One region of the Klebsiella oxytoca genome, then DNA from elsewhere that is predicted to be linked to it. Evidence: predicted binding sites of a transcription regulator. Region 1 holds the regulator's gene; each other region holds the start of a gene.

Region 1 (5,020 bases):
GGGCGCCGTTCAAAACGGTTAACCGTTTTGTCCTGCAACCTGCAACTCGAATTATTTAGGGTATTAATCGTAGGACAGGCAATAACAGTGGGTTAATACACGACGCTTTCGCTACCAGCGATAGTCGTTTTTAGTTTCCCAATCAGTCACTTCTTTCTCAGCCTGATCTTTAGCGTATCCATAACGTTCCTGAATTCTGCCGACCAGCTGATCGCGCTTACCTTCGATGACGGTCATGTCATCATCGGTCAGCTTGCCCCATTTCTCTTTCGCTTTACCTTTAAACTGTTTCCAGTTACCGCCGATTTCGTCTTTATTCATCATGCAATCCTCATCGTTCGGTGAATGAACAGCCCGCTGTGTCTCGGACATGACTTAACTATAGATGAGTATTCTGGGTAAGATTTATTATTCGGAATCTTTAACCACCAGAACAATAAAATACACTATGAAAACCAGGTACCGCGCCGCCAGTGCCGCCGCCAGATGACAGCCAAAGAAACGCCGCGTAGAGCGAGAAATACGGCCAGCGCCAGCCACAGTCCATGATTACCGAGCAGCGGTACCGTCAGCAGCGTCAGAGCAAACCCTGCCGCCGCCACCGCCATGCTGTTACGCATCTCCGCACCGCGCGTCGCGCCGATAAACATACCGTCGAGCAGGTAGCACCAGACGCCAACGAGCGGCAGTATCATCTGCCACACCAGATAGCGGTCGGCCAGCTGCTGTAGCGATGACAGCGAGGTTAACAAAGCAATAATGCGTTCGCCGGCGAGGCAGTAGATGAGCGCGAACGCCAGAGCCACCATCCCTGACTGGCGGCAGGCCGCATGCCATACGGCAAGCAGTTGGCTATCGTCGCGGGCGCCGTAAGCCTGCCCCGAGTGAGCCTCTACGGCGTAGGCAAAACCGTCCAGCGCATAGGCGGTAAAGGTCAACATCGTCATGAGTACGGCATTGACCGCGACAACATCAGCGCCGAGACGGGCGCCATATACCGTTACCGCCCCAAAACAAAGCTGTAGCAGCAGCGATCGCAGCATGATGTCGCGATTCAGCGCCAGCAGACGTCGTATATCTCCGCGCCAGGCATTTTTCAGCATCAACAGGGAAACGCCGCGTAGCGCCAGCACCCGTTTCGCCATTAGCAGGCCAATGACGAAAGTGGCATATTCTGCCGTAACCGTCGCCAGTGCCGCCCCCTGCACATTCATGTGCAGGCCCATCACCAGCCATAAATCGAGCACAATATTGAGCACGTTACCGACCACCAGCAGGATCACCGGCGCTCTGGCGTACTGTACCCCAAGCAGCCAGCCCAGCAGAACCAGATTTGCCAGCGAAGCCGGAGCGCTCAGCCAGCGGATCTCAAGGAAGCGCCGGGCCTGCTCAAGTACCGCTTCGCTACCGCCAACGATATGCAGCGCCAGATTTATTAACGGGATCCTGAAGAGAACAATCGCCAGCCCGGCGGCCAGCGCCAGGCCTAGCGGTTGCACCAGCGCACGCGCCAGCCGCTGCGGATCTTTTGCGCCAAACGCCTGTGCCGTTAGTCCGGTCGTGCTCATTCGCAGGAACAAAAGCAGCATAAAGAGGAAACTGGTCGCCGTCGCACCGACGGCCACGCCGCCCAGATAAACCGGGCTGTCGAGGTGACCAATAACGGCAGTATCCACCAGTCCCAGCAGAGGAACGGTGATATTGGAAAAGATCATGGGCAGCGCTAAGCGCCAAAGGGCTTTGTCGGCGGCGTTAAAAAGCATGGGGAAAGAGCCAAAATGAGGAAAAACGACGCGGCATCATACAATTACTGATGATGCCGCGGGATGAAGAAATTACTGCCAGTTGCCGTTACGGATAACGCCGACGGCCAGGCCTTCAATAGTAAAACTCTGCTCGCGGAGATCCACCACAATCGGTGAAAATTCGCTATTTTCTGGCAGCAGTTCAACGACGTTACCCTGCTTTTTCAGACGCTTCACGGTAACTTCTTCGTCAATGCGCGCCACAACCACCTGGCCGTTACGCACATCCTGCGTTTTATGTACCGCCAGCAGGTCACCGTCGAGAATACCGATGTCTTTCATCGACATCCCGCTGACGCGCAGCAGAAAATCGGCATTCGGTTTAAACATGGCCGGATCGACCTGATAGTGACCTTCAATATGCTGTTGCGCCAGCAGAGGCTCGCCTGCCGCGACGCGACCGATAAGCGGCAGACCCGTTTCTTCTTCCGTCAGTAGACGAATACCGCGGGAGGCACCGGAAACGATCTCAATTGCGCCTTTACGCGCCAGCGCTTTCAGGTGTTCTTCCGCCGCGTTTGGGGAACGAAACCCCAAGCGCTGAGCAATCTCCGCACGCGTCGGCGGCATGCCCGTCTGGCTGATATGATCCCGAATGAGATCAAACACCTCTTGCTGCCTGGTCGTTAACGCTTTCATTCCGCCCCCTGGGTGTATATACAGTTATGCTGTGAGTATATACAGCTAACGGTGATTTTGGAACCACATTTCACACAAAAATCAGGAGTTTCTTTCCGTTTTGCGAGCAGATACGAAAGGACTTAGCGATAGTTTGCCCATAAAAGCACTGCCCATGTGATCAGCGCGATGATAATCGCCAACAACACCGCCGCAGAGCCCATGTCTTTTGCTCGCCCCGAGAGCTCATGGCGTTCAGGGCCGATACGGTCCACGACCGCTTCAATCGCGCTGTTGATAATTTCAACTATCATCACTAACAGGACTGAGCCAATTAACAGCACTCGCGTAATGGCATCAACGTCTAACCAGCAGGCTATCGCCACGGCAATAATGGCCGCGACGCCTTCCTGACGAAATGCGGCCTCATTGACCCATGCCGCGCGAAATCCTTTCCAGGAATACCCTGCAGCTTTAATAATTCGGGTTAACCCAGTGGTATTATTGGCCATCAAACGAACCTTTTTATGTAAATGACATCAATGAGTGTACGCGTTTACTGCGTTACAACGGAAATTTTGCGCACTTTCTGTTATTCTTGCGGCGCATTTGCATGATTAACCAGAGGCTTCACATCGTCTATGTCTGGCTGGCAACGAATTTACTATAAATTACTGAATTTACCATTAAGGGCGCTGGTAAAGAGCAAGTCGATTCCGGCACAACCTGCTCAGGAATTAGGCCTGGATACCTCGCGGCCGATTATGTACGTCCTGCCCTACAATTCGAAGGCGGACCTGCTGACGCTGCGCGCGCAATGTCTGGAACATGAGTTACCGGACCCACTAGAGCCGCTTGAGATCGATGGCGCCCTGCTACCGCGCTACGTATTCATCCACGGCGGACCACGCGTGTTCACCTATTACACGCCGAAAGAAGAGTCTATTAAGCTATTCCACGACTATCTCGATTTGCACCGCAACCATCCTGACCTTGACGTGCAAATGGTGCCGGTCTCGGTCATGTTTGGCCGCGCACCGGGACGTGAAAAAGGCGAGGTTAACCCTCCTCTGCGCATGCTCAACGGGATACAAAAATTCTTCGCCGTTCTGTGGCTGGGCCGCGACAGTTTTGTGCGTTTCTCACCTTCGGTCTCTTTGCGGAAGATGGCGGACGAGCACGGCACCGATAAAATTATCGCTCAGAAGCTGGCCCGCGTGGCGCGTATGCATTTCGCCCGGCAACGTCTGGCGGCCGTCGGTCCACGTCTGCCTGCGCGTCAGGATCTGTTTAATAAACTACTGGCATCGAAAGCCATTGCTCGCGCCGTAGAAGACGAAGCGCGCAGCAAGAAAATCTCCCATGAAAAGGCGCAGCAAAACGCTATCGCCCTGATGGAAGAGATCGCAGCGAACTTCTCCTACGAGATGATTCGTCTGACCGACCGCGTGCTAGGCTTTACCTGGAACCGCCTGTATCAGGGAATTAACGTCCATAACGCTGAGCGCGTGCGCCAGCTGGCACACGAAGGCCACGAGATAGTTTATGTTCCATGCCATCGCAGCCATATGGACTATCTGCTGCTCTCTTACGTCATTTATCATCAGGGGCTGGTTCCGCCGCACATCGCTGCCGGCATCAACCTGAACTTCTGGCCAGCCGGGCCGATTTTCCGCCGCGGTGGCGCATTCTTTATTCGCCGTACGTTTAAAGGCAATAAGCTCTATTCAACGGTATTCCGCGAATATCTTGGCGAACTGTTCAGCCGCGGCTACTCCGTTGAGTACTTTGTCGAGGGCGGTCGTTCCCGTACCGGGCGTCTGCTGGATCCAAAAACCGGCACCCTGTCGATGACCATCCAGGCGATGCTGCGCGGCGGCAATCGTCCGATCACTCTGGTACCGATTTATATCGGCTACGAGCACGTGATGGAGGTCGGTACCTACGCTAAAGAGCTGCGCGGCGCAACGAAAGAGAAAGAGAACCTGCCGCAGATGTTGAAAGGTCTCAGCAAGCTGCGCAATCTCGGTCAGGGCTATGTTAACTTCGGTGAACCGCTGCCGCTGATGACCTATCTCAACCAGCACGTGCCGGACTGGCGTGAGTCTATTGACCCCATCGAAGCAGTCCGTCCTTCCTGGCTGACGCCGACGGTGAATAACATCGCCTCAGACCTGATGGTGCGCATCAACAATGCCGGGGCGGCAAACGCCATGAACCTGTGCTGTACGGCGCTGCTGGCATCGCGTCAGCGCTCGCTGACTCGCGAGCAGCTTACCGAACAGCTAGAGTGCTACCTCGCCCTGCTGCGCAACGTGCCATATTCGGCGGATGCGACCACCCCAGCGGCTTCTGCCAGCGAACTTATCGACCACGCGCTGCAGATGAACAAATTCGAAGTCGAGAAAGACACTATCGGCGATATCATCATTCTGCCGCGCGAGCAGGCCGTCCTGATGACCTACTACCGCAACAATATCGCCCATATGCTGGTGATGCCGTCGCTGTTGGCCGCTATTGTGACCCAACATCGTCGTATTACTCGCGGCGAAATCTTGCGTCACGTCGAGATGTTCTATCCGTTCCTGAAGGCTGAA
Region 2 (5,020 bases), 2.3 Mb from region 1:
AGACGTTGTCCAGCACTTCGGCAAACTCCTCTTCGCCGCGGAGGGAATAGAAGCGCAGGCTATATTGCCGTCGGGAAAGATAGTCTTCAGCCACCGCCATCAAGCTGTTGTCGGGGGAAACCCCTAATCCACCGAGGGTATAGAACTCGCTGCCGGCCGCACGCTGGTTGCCATCAAGCAACACCTCCCATTCATCCCACTCTTCTTTAACCACCGGCTGGCGTTGATAAATCGCATACTCGCAGCCCGGCTCGTAGACTTGCCGGTAGCGATAGCCATTTTTGCTGTAGGGGGCCGACACTTCGCGCTGCGGAATACGGTCGATAATTTCCTTCAATATCCTGTCCTGCAGGCTGTTCTGCGAAGACATCACTTTTTTGCCGTACTCATTTTCCTGACGCAAATAATCAAGCACTTCCGGCTGCGAACGTTGATCGTCGCGTAGCCAGTAATAATTATCGATTCGGGTATCGCCATGTAAGGTCATGGCATGGGGGATCCGTTTAGCTTTTGGTGGCATCTGCTTATTCTTCTGCGGCTTATCCCGTCAAGTTCCAAGTTGCCGGTGTGTCGGCAGGGTTACCCGGCTCATCCAGCACGCCCTTACGCGCCGTCTGCCAGCAACTCAAATGATTGAGGGCATATATTTAGATTTCAGGCTGCCTCTAAGCAGCCTGAAGGATAACGTGACTACACAATATATAAGGGTGGCAAAAGTCGCCAGCGATGCAAGCGAAACGGGCGGATTTAAACCGCTATCGCCTGTTTTTGCGCCTGAATATCTCGTTCAATTTCCGCACGCACTTCCGACGGTAGCTTAAGCGCCTCACCGAGGGCATTCAGGTAGCTGCGCTCCATAAAGTGGTCGATATCAATGACCGCACAGCTGAGATAATAGACTTCAAGCGCCTCTTGCTCGCTGCCGATCCCCTGCGCCAGGCTCTGGGGATCCAGCGGCTGCGCCAGCGCCTGGTCGATTAACACCCGGCCCTGTACATCAATGTTTGCCGCGCGCAGCTGCTCTTCAATATTTGCTCGCTCACGGTCGTCGATATGACCATCGCTTTTCGCGGCAAAAATCAGCGCCATTATCAACCGTTCGCTGCGGGCATCAAGTTCGGCTGGCGCAGGAGATTGAGACGGCGCTGGAGCAGGTTGCACCGGCGTCTGCTGCGCGCTGGCGCGCATTTTCTGCTGATACTTATTCCACAACACGCTGCCTGCAACCGCACCGCCGCCTACCAGCAGCGCGCCGGTGCCGTATTTAGCTAACAGCTTGCGCGAAGATTTGCTGGCAACCAGTAGTCCTGCCAGCCCACCGAGCGCGCCCGGTAGCAGTAAGTTTTTGCCGCTTGATTGATCGTCAGATGAAGAAGAGCGCCCCTGCTGGCTCAGCAGAGACTGAAGTTGATTAAGCCAGTTAGCCATACATTTCCTCGTTGCGCGATAAGCGATATAGCCAGCCTAAACGACGCGACGTCAGGAAATGTTTTCGCCAGCTAAAGATGCGCAAATTTAGCGCGAGGAGACACGCAAGGCTGCCGCCAGCCATCCGACGGCAGGAGGGAAAGTCAGGCGGCTTTCGCTTTGCGCGGCTTTGCCGGAGCCAGAGATTCAGCGTCAGACTCAACGACATCGTCGGCACTATGCCCTGCTTCTGCCGGGGCGGAGGGCTCATCGGCGCTACCCTCAGCTTCCGGCAATTTACCGGAACGCAGAATATGGTTGAGGGTATCTTTGCGTTCGGCGAGCCACATCGCCATGCTGTCGCGCTGCTCTTCGTCGAGAGTCAGTGGACATTCCACCAGCCAGTCGTTGAGTACTTCCGCCAGATCGAGCATTTTGTCATAAGCATCGGCCTCTTTTTTGCTGGCAAAAGACATTTTTTCCTCACCTTCACGAATCACTACATATTTAATTTCAACCGCCATGATGCAGCCTCTCGATACTGTATTTTTATACAGTATATCAAATTTTCCTGCCGAACTCAAATTACGCACATAAAGACATACGCAAACGTTTTCGTTTATAATGCGCCGCATATTTTTCTACTGTGGAAGAGAGTCATGAGTGTATTAGGTACGGCGCTGCGTCCAGCGGCAACAAAGGTAATGCTGTTAGGTTCCGGCGAACTGGGTAAAGAAGTCGCCATCGAATGCCAGCGCCTTGGAATTGAGACCATCGCCGTCGATCGTTACCCTGATGCTCCGGCCATGCAGGTAGCCCACCGCTCACACGTTATCAATATGCTGCATGGCGAAACTTTACAGGCGCTGATTGAGCAGGAAAAGCCGGATTTTATCGTACCGGAGATTGAGGCCATCGCTACCGATACTCTGGTGGCCCTGGAGCAAGCCGGGCAAAAAGTCGTCCCCACCGCGCGTGCCGCAAAGCTGACCATGAATCGTGAAGGGATCCGCCGCCTGGCCGCGGAAGATCTGCAGCTGCCGACCTCAGCCTACCGTTTTGCCGACGGTGAAGACGCATTTCGTGAAGCCGTCGCTGGGATTGGTTATCCGTGTATTGTTAAGCCGGTAATGAGCTCATCGGGTAAAGGTCAGAGCTTTATTCGTTCCAGCGAGCAGCTGGCTGAAGCATGGCAGTATGCTCAGCAAGGCGGCCGCGCCGGAGCCGGTCGCGTGATCGTTGAAGGCGTGGTGAATTTTGATTTCGAAATCACCCTTCTCACCGTCAGCGCCATTGACGGCGTACACTTCTGCGCGCCGGTCGGTCACCGTCAGGAAGATGGCGACTATCGCGAGTCCTGGCAGCCGCAGCAGATGAGCGCGCTGGCGCTGGAGCGCGCGCAGGAAATCGCCCGTAAGGTGGTGCTGGCTCTGGGCGGCTACGGCCTGTTTGGCGTCGAGCTGTTCGTCTGCGGCGATGACGTGATTTTTAGCGAAGTCTCGCCGCGTCCGCACGACACCGGTATGGTCACGCTGATTTCACAGGATTTATCGGAGTTCGCTCTGCACGTTCGCGCCTTCCTCGGACTGCCGATTGGCGCGATTCGCCAGTACGGCCCTGCAGCCTCGGCGGCACTCCTGCCGCAGTTAACCAGCCAGAACGTCACCTTCAGCAATATCCAGGCAGCGGTCGGCGCAGGCCTGCAGCTGCGTCTGTTTGGCAAACCAGAAATTGATGGTTCACGTCGGCTGGGCGTCACGCTGGCGATTGCCGATAGCGTCGAAGAGGCGGTAGCGCGCGCCAAAGCCGCAGCTTCAGCAATTATTGTTGCGGGATAAAAAAAAGCCCGGTCGCAATGGACCGGGCCTCTGAATACGCGCGAAGATTATTTCGCGCCTTCTACCGCTTCACGAGCCAGTTTAGTGATACGGTCGTAATCACCGGCTTCCAGCGCATCTGCCGGAACCAGCCAGGAGCCGCCGATGCACAGCACGCTGTTCAGCGCCAGGTAATCACGGTAGTTAGCCGGAGAGATACCGCCAGTCGGGCAGAAACGGATGTGGCCGAACGGGCCAGCAATCGCCTGCAGCGCTTTTACGCCGCCGTTAGCTTCCGCCGGGAAGAATTTAAACTCCTTCAGACCATACTGCATACCCAGCATCAGCTCGGATACGGTGCAGATCCCGGGGATCAGCGGAATGGTGCCTTCGCCGGTCGCTGCTTTCAGCAGGGACTCGGTCAGGCCCGGGCTGATAGCAAACTGCGCGCCCGCTTCGGTCACTTCTTTCAGCTGTTCAACGTTAGTGACGGTACCGGCGCCGACAATCGCTTCCGGGACCTCTTTCGCGATAGCGCGGATAGCGTCCATCGCGCACTCGGTACGCAGAGTCACTTCCAGCACGCGTACGCCGCCCGCAACCAGCGCTTTCGCCATTGGCACAGCGTGTTCCAGCTTTTTCACCACGATTACCGGTACAACCGGGCCGGAGGTGAGGATTGCTTCTGCAGTTGTTTTCCAGTTTTTCATCAGATTTTCTCTCGCCAGATCTACAAATCGAATCGTCTTAAAAATTGATGCAGGTTGCGCCCTGTTCTGCTCCGGAGAGCTTCTCACGCAGCGCACCGAACATTTCCCGGCCGGTTCCAACACGCGAACCGCTCAGGTCAGGAATATGCGGCTGACGCGCGGCCAGCTCTGCGTCATCCACCAGCAGCGTTAGCTCGCCCGTCTGGCCGTTGACGCGGATGATATCGCCATCGCGTACCTTTGCCAGCAGGCCACCATCGTACGCTTCAGGCGTCACGTGGATTGCTGAAGGAACTTTGCCTGATGCACCGGAGAGTCGGCCATCGGTCACCAGCGCAATTTTGAAACGGCGGTCCAATAATACACCAAGTGGCGGCATAAGTTTATGTAATTCTGGCATGCCGTTCGCTTTTGGTCCCTGATGGCGAACCACCACCACGCAATCTTTGTCGAGCAGGCCCGCTTCAAAAGCAGGCAGCACGTCATGCTGGCTCTCGAAGACTATCGCCGGGGCTTCAATTATCTGGTTTTCAACCGGCACGGCGGAAGTTTTCATCACCGCGCGACCGAGATTGCCGCTCAGCACTTTTGTGCCGCCGTGGTGAGAGAACGGTTTGTCAAAAGTCGCGATAACGTCTGCGTCCAGCGGCGCGGTCGCGCCTTCACGCCAGTCAAGCTCGCCGTTATTGAGCCACGGCTCCATGGTGTAGCGAGAAAGACCAAACCCGGCAACGGTGTGCACATCTTCATGCAGCAGACCGCCTTTCAGCAGCTCGCGTACCAGCACCGGCACGCCGCCCGCGGCCTGGAAGTGGTTAATATCAGCCGGACCGTTCGGGTACAGACGCGCCAGCAGCGGCACCACGTCAGACAGGTCGGAGAAATCGTCCCAGTTGATGATGATGCCCGCCGCCCGCGCCATCGCGACCAGGTGCATGGTATGGTTGGTGGATCCGCCGGTTGCCAGCAGCGCGACAATCCCGTTAACCACGACTTTTTCATCGAACATTTTGCCCAGCGGCATCCACTCATTACCGTTACCGGTCAGACGAGTGACCTGACGAGCGGCTGCGGCGGTGAGCGCTT
Region 3 (5,020 bases), 110 kb from region 1:
TTTCTTTATCAGTCACGTTACGCAGACCAAAAGAAATAGTAATGCAATCAAAGGTATTGTCCGCAAAAGGCAGCGCTTCAGCGTTAGCCTGGACGTATTCCACGTTGCCAACGATACCAATGTTGCGCAGCTTCTCACGGCCCATTTTCAGCATCGAGTCGTTGATATCCGCCAGCATCACGCGGCCGGTTTCACCCACCAGGCGAGAGAATTTCGCCGTCAGATCGCCAGTACCACCAGCCAGATCCAACACGGTTTGCCCACGGCGCACACCGCTGCAATCGATGGTGAAACGCTTCCACAAACGATGAATACCGAACGACATCAGGTCGTTCATTACGTCATATTTTGCGGCCACAGAATGAAATACATGCGCCACCATGTCAGCCTTCTGCTCTTTGGCGACAGTCTGAAAGCCAAAATGCGTCGTTTCTTGTGAATCCTCAACCATCTCAATGCCTGCTTGCTTATCAAGAAAATGTTCGTTGAGTGTAACAGGTTTAGCGCACTTCCCATACGCTTCAACGCGGTTGAGGGCGGTTGTCATACGCGGTAGTCGCCGCGCTATCGGACGAAAAACCGTTATCTTCTGGTTGGTTATCATCGTTCGCAAGCAAGTATTCCTCATCCTGTGCCGTTGCCTGTTCAACCAGGTCAGGATTAATTCCACGTTTAACCTCTACGCCGAGGCCGCGGAACGATTCCGCCTGTACCAGCAGATTACCGCGCCCGGAGACGAGCTTTTTCATTGCCTGACGGTAATTATCCTGAGCTTTATCGAGGCCCTGACCAATAGCGGACATATCGTCGACAAACAAACGCATCTTGTCGTACAGCCGCCCCGCTCTTTCGGCAATTTTTTGCGCGTTACGGCTCTGGTGCTCATAGCGCCAGAGATTGGCGATAGTTCGCAGCGCCACCAGCAGCGTGGTCGGACTCACCAGCATGATGTTGTTCTTCAACGCTTCGCTAATTAGCTCCGGCTGACGATCGATGGCCAGCAGAAAAGCCGGCTCTACCGGAATAAACATCAAAACGTAGTCCAGCGAGCGTAAGCCCGGTAGCTGCTGATAGTCTTTACGCCCCAGCAAACGCATATGGTTGCGCACGGAAGCAATATGCTCCTGCAGCGCCGCTTCACAGGTGTAGTCATCATCTGCGTTGAAGTAACGCTCATAAGCTACCAGGGTCATCTTGGCATCGATAACTACATCTTTCCCCTGCGGTAAACGGACAATCACATCAGGCTGCATCCGCGAACGGTTTTCCGTTTCAATGCTCACCTGGGTTTGATACTCATGGCCCTCCCGCAGCCCTGATGCTTCCAGTACGCGGGTCAACACCACCTCGCCCCAGTTGCCCTGGGTTTTGTTATCGCCTTTGAGCGCGCGGGTCAGATTTAGCGCTTCCTGGGCCATCTGCGCATTTAGCTGCTGAAGATTGCGGATTTCATGGGCCAGAGTATGGCGCTCACGCGCTTCCTGGCCAAAGCTATCCTGTACCTGGCGGCGAAAGCCATCCAGCTGCTCGCGAAGCGGCGTCAGCAGCCCGTGCAGGCTCTGGCGGTTCTGCTCGTCCACCCGGCGATTACTGTGCTCAAAAATACGGTTTGCCAGGTTCTCAAACTGCTCGCTAAGCCGCTGTTCGCTGTTAACCATCTGGCGGATTTTATCTTCAGCGTGCAGCTGAGTGGATTCAAGACGGGTGGTCACTTCGCGGAGATCGGCTTCCAGCGAGGCGTTAATATCGCGCAGACTGCGCAGCTCGTTGTTGAGCAGTTCACACTCTTCGCGCCAGTGGGACTCCTGTACCAGGCGTTGGCGGGTGGCGCTCAGCTCAATATCCAGTTCGCGCCGCTCTTCGATGAGATCGGCGCGAATTTGATCGGCATGCGCTTTAGTTGCCAGCCAGCCGACGATCAGACCTATGGCCAGCGCCACAACGGCACTTATAACAATTGAGATATCCACAACGCCCCCTGCGGCAACGACTTACGGCACAAAATAGAATTGTGCTGTACAAACGTCCAGTTGGAAAGGGTTTTCCTGCGAGGCGCTACGCAAAAAAGAAGGGCCGGAGAATCCGACCCTTATACGAAGAGAGAATAATTACAGCAGGCGGCGCGCCGCTTCCACGACGATTTTCACCGCGTGGCTTTCGGTTTGCTTCATGGTTTCCGCGTTCGGAATTTCCTGCTGGGTACGGTTTACAATAACCCCGGCAACCATACCGGCGCGCAGGCCCTGGCTGGCGCACATGGTCAGCAGGGTGGCGGATTCCATTTCATAGTTCATCACGCCCATCGACTGCCACTCTTCCATTGAACCTTTAAAGCGCCTAACCACGCGACCGGAGAAAGTGTCGTAACGTTCCTGGCCCGGATAGAAGGTGTCAGAAGAAGCGGTAACGCCGATATGGGTGGTAGCGCCGATAGATTTCGCCGCTTCAACCAGCGCGGTTGTACATTCAAAATCAGCCACCGCCGGGAACTCCATTGGCGCAAAGTGCAGACTGGCGCCGTCAAGGCGAACCGATGCCGTCGTCACCAGTACATCGCCAACATTAATGTGCGGTTGAATAGCGCCGGTGGTACCAATACGCAGGAAGGTACGGATGCCCAGCTGGGCCAGCTCTTCCACGGCGATAGAAGTCGATGGGCCGCCGATACCGGTAGAGCAGACAATCACTGCTTTACCATCCAGCTCAGCGCGCCAGGTAGTGAATTCTCGATGAGATGCCAGTTTAACCGGCTTATCCATCAGCGCGGCGATCTTTTCCACACGCTCCGGATCGCCAGGGACGATAGCCAGCGTAGCCCCTTGTAAATCGTTTTTGGTGAGGCCGAGATGAAAAACATCAGACTTGGACATAAGAAACTCCTCTGTGGGTCGAATTGTCAGCAGAAGCAAAACGGTACTTTACAGAAGCTGTCGCCTTTATTTTGTGACTACAGTCACCATGAATGAAACTCATTGCAATGACTTTCCATTAAATAGTGATAAAAATCACATTAATAAGTTAAATCGCCGAACTCTGAACAAAAGATAGCCTGTTTCGGGCACTGTGTTTTGTTAACGTCCTGTCCAGAGCAGCTATAGTTATTGCTGCGCTAATACATTAAGGGTACGGAGAATACCATGACGACAATTAAGCAAACCGGCTTCGCACCTGCAGCCACGCCGCACGCCTCAACTGCCGTTCACACATCAGATGAGAACATCATCTCCGGAGAGACATCAATCCCCTCTCAGGGAGATAACATGCCGGCATTTCATGCCCGTCCGGGCAACGTTGACGGACCTCTGCCGGTGGTTATCGTAGTCCAGGAAATTTTCGGCGTGCATGAACATATTCGCGACATATGCCGCCGTCTGGCGAAGGAGGGATATCTGGCTGTCGCGCCAGAGCTGTACTTCCGCCAGGGCGATCCTAATGATTACAGCGACATTCCTTCCCTGTTCCAGGGACTGGTCAAAACAGTGCCAGACTCTCAGGTCCTGGCCGACCTCGATCATGTCGCCAGCTGGGCCGCCCGACACGGCGGTGATGCCCATCGCCTGCTCATTACCGGCTTCTGCTGGGGTGGACGTATTACCTGGCTCTACGCCGCGCACAATCCGCAGCTAAAAGCGGCTGTCGCCTGGTACGGCAGGCTGGTTGGTGAAAAAACGCTGAATTCACCCAAGCATCCGGTCGACATTGCCGTCGATCTGAACGCGCCAGTGTTAGGGCTTTATGGCGCAAAAGATGACAGTATTCCACAGGACACAATAGAAACCATGCGCCAGGCGCTGCGTGCGGCCAACGCCACGGCGGAAATCGTGGTCTATCCCCAGGCCGACCACGCCTTTAACGCTGACTATCGCGCCAGCTATCATGAAGAATCGGCGAAAGACGGCTGGCAGCGAATGCTGGCGTGGTTTGCCCAGTATGGCGGTAAGCGCGGCTAAAGATCAGCTATTGCCGAGATGGCGGCTGACCATCCCGGCAATAGTCCCGTCCGCTATCCATGAAGACAGGTAGCGGCAAATAAACTCATAGTGCTGCGGCGCGTTGCGCGGCACGCATACCGCCTGTTGTATCTGGCTGAAGCTGTCGGGCAGAACGCGAAACTGCGGATTTTCCTGCGCCGCTTTCTCCAGAGGCTGGCGAATGCCGGCAGCCATATCGCCTTCGCCGTTGATGAATGCCTGAATAGCTTCCTGAGAGGTAGCGTACTGGCGCATCGTCGCATGTTTTAGCGTGCGAATCAGATACAGCTCGTAGGCCGCACCTTTACCAACGTTAATCACTACACCCTCCCGATCCATCTCCTGAACCGACTGGATCTTGCTGGCTTTTTTAACCATCAGCGAACTTTCGATAGTGATGTAGGGCGGCGTGAAGCGAAGCTTATCTTCCCGCGCCGGGTCGATAGCCAGAAAAGCGATATCCCATTGATCCCGTAACGCCGCATCAACCACCTGCCCGGCAGTCGGCCAGGTGACAAATCGTGCCTCACGTTGACTCTCTGCCGCCAGCTTGTTCGCCAGCTCAACGGTTATCCCTCCCGGAGAGCCATCCGGCAGAAGTGTCGCGAGAACCGGGTTGCCCAGGTTAATGGCAAAACGCAAATATCCCTTTCGATCGTTATATTTAGTCATCATTTACCTCCGAAGAGCGACATTCGCCCGATTCAGGAAACGCTTAACTGTAGCTAAAGAGATCCTTCCTGGGCAAACTCAAGACACAGGATCGCGACTTGTTGGTTAGACGTTCTTAATGCTCTTCTGTTTACCCCTTCCCACCACTCTCCATCAGGCCTGGCGTAGGTTCTGCGCAGCTTTGACCATATTGGCCAGCGCGGCGCGGGTTTCCGGCCAGCCGCGCGTTTTCAGACCGCAGTCCGGGTTTACCCACAGGCGCTCTGCCGGAATACGCTGCGCGGCCTTCTTCAGCAACGCTTCTATCCACTCGACGCTCGGGACGTTTGGCGAATGAATATCGTACACTCCCGGCCCGATTTCATTCGGGTAGTCGA

Evidence for each region. Region 1 encodes LexA, which represses DNA repair genes until DNA is damaged. Its sites were predicted from a motif close to TNCTGTATGTACATACAGNA; they were not measured.
Region 2: a site for LexA is predicted at 1,947-1,966, ahead of GJ746_RS15830 (YebG family protein). Genes of this name have one in related genera too.
Region 3: a site for LexA is predicted at 2,013-2,032, ahead of rmuC (DNA recombination protein RmuC). Genes of this name have one in related genera too.

Annotation. Positions count from the first base shown of each region.
Region 1 covers NZ_CP046115.1:347,763-352,782, reverse strand. Annotated here, with positions in the region: gene GJ746_RS01645 (CsbD family protein) at 112-321, opposite strand; gene dinF (MATE family efflux transporter DinF) at 447-1,763, opposite strand; gene lexA (transcriptional repressor LexA) at 1,836-2,444, opposite strand; gene GJ746_RS01630 (diacylglycerol kinase) at 2,567-2,935, opposite strand; gene plsB (glycerol-3-phosphate 1-O-acyltransferase PlsB) at 3,065-5,020, shown strand, end outside.
Region 2 covers NZ_CP046115.1:3,397,119-3,402,138, forward strand. Annotated here, with positions in the region: gene ptrB (oligopeptidase B) at 1-520, opposite strand, end outside; gene GJ746_RS15825 (tellurite resistance TerB family protein) at 748-1,428, opposite strand; gene GJ746_RS15830 (YebG family protein) at 1,572-1,931, opposite strand; gene purT (formate-dependent phosphoribosylglycinamide formyltransferase) at 2,067-3,245, shown strand; gene GJ746_RS15840 (bifunctional 4-hydroxy-2-oxoglutarate aldolase/2-dehydro-3-deoxy-phosphogluconate aldolase) at 3,293-3,934, opposite strand; gene edd (phosphogluconate dehydratase) at 3,972-5,020, opposite strand, start outside.
Region 3 covers NZ_CP046115.1:235,594-240,613, reverse strand. Annotated here, with positions in the region: gene ubiE (bifunctional demethylmenaquinone methyltransferase/2-methoxy-6-polyprenyl-1,4-benzoquinol methylase UbiE) at 1-451, opposite strand, end outside; gene rmuC (DNA recombination protein RmuC) at 522-1,970, opposite strand; gene udp (uridine phosphorylase) at 2,109-2,870, opposite strand; gene GJ746_RS01120 (dienelactone hydrolase family protein) at 3,138-3,950, shown strand; gene GJ746_RS01115 (transporter substrate-binding domain-containing protein) at 3,954-4,643, opposite strand; gene metE (5-methyltetrahydropteroyltriglutamate--homocysteine S-methyltransferase) at 4,797-5,020, opposite strand, start outside.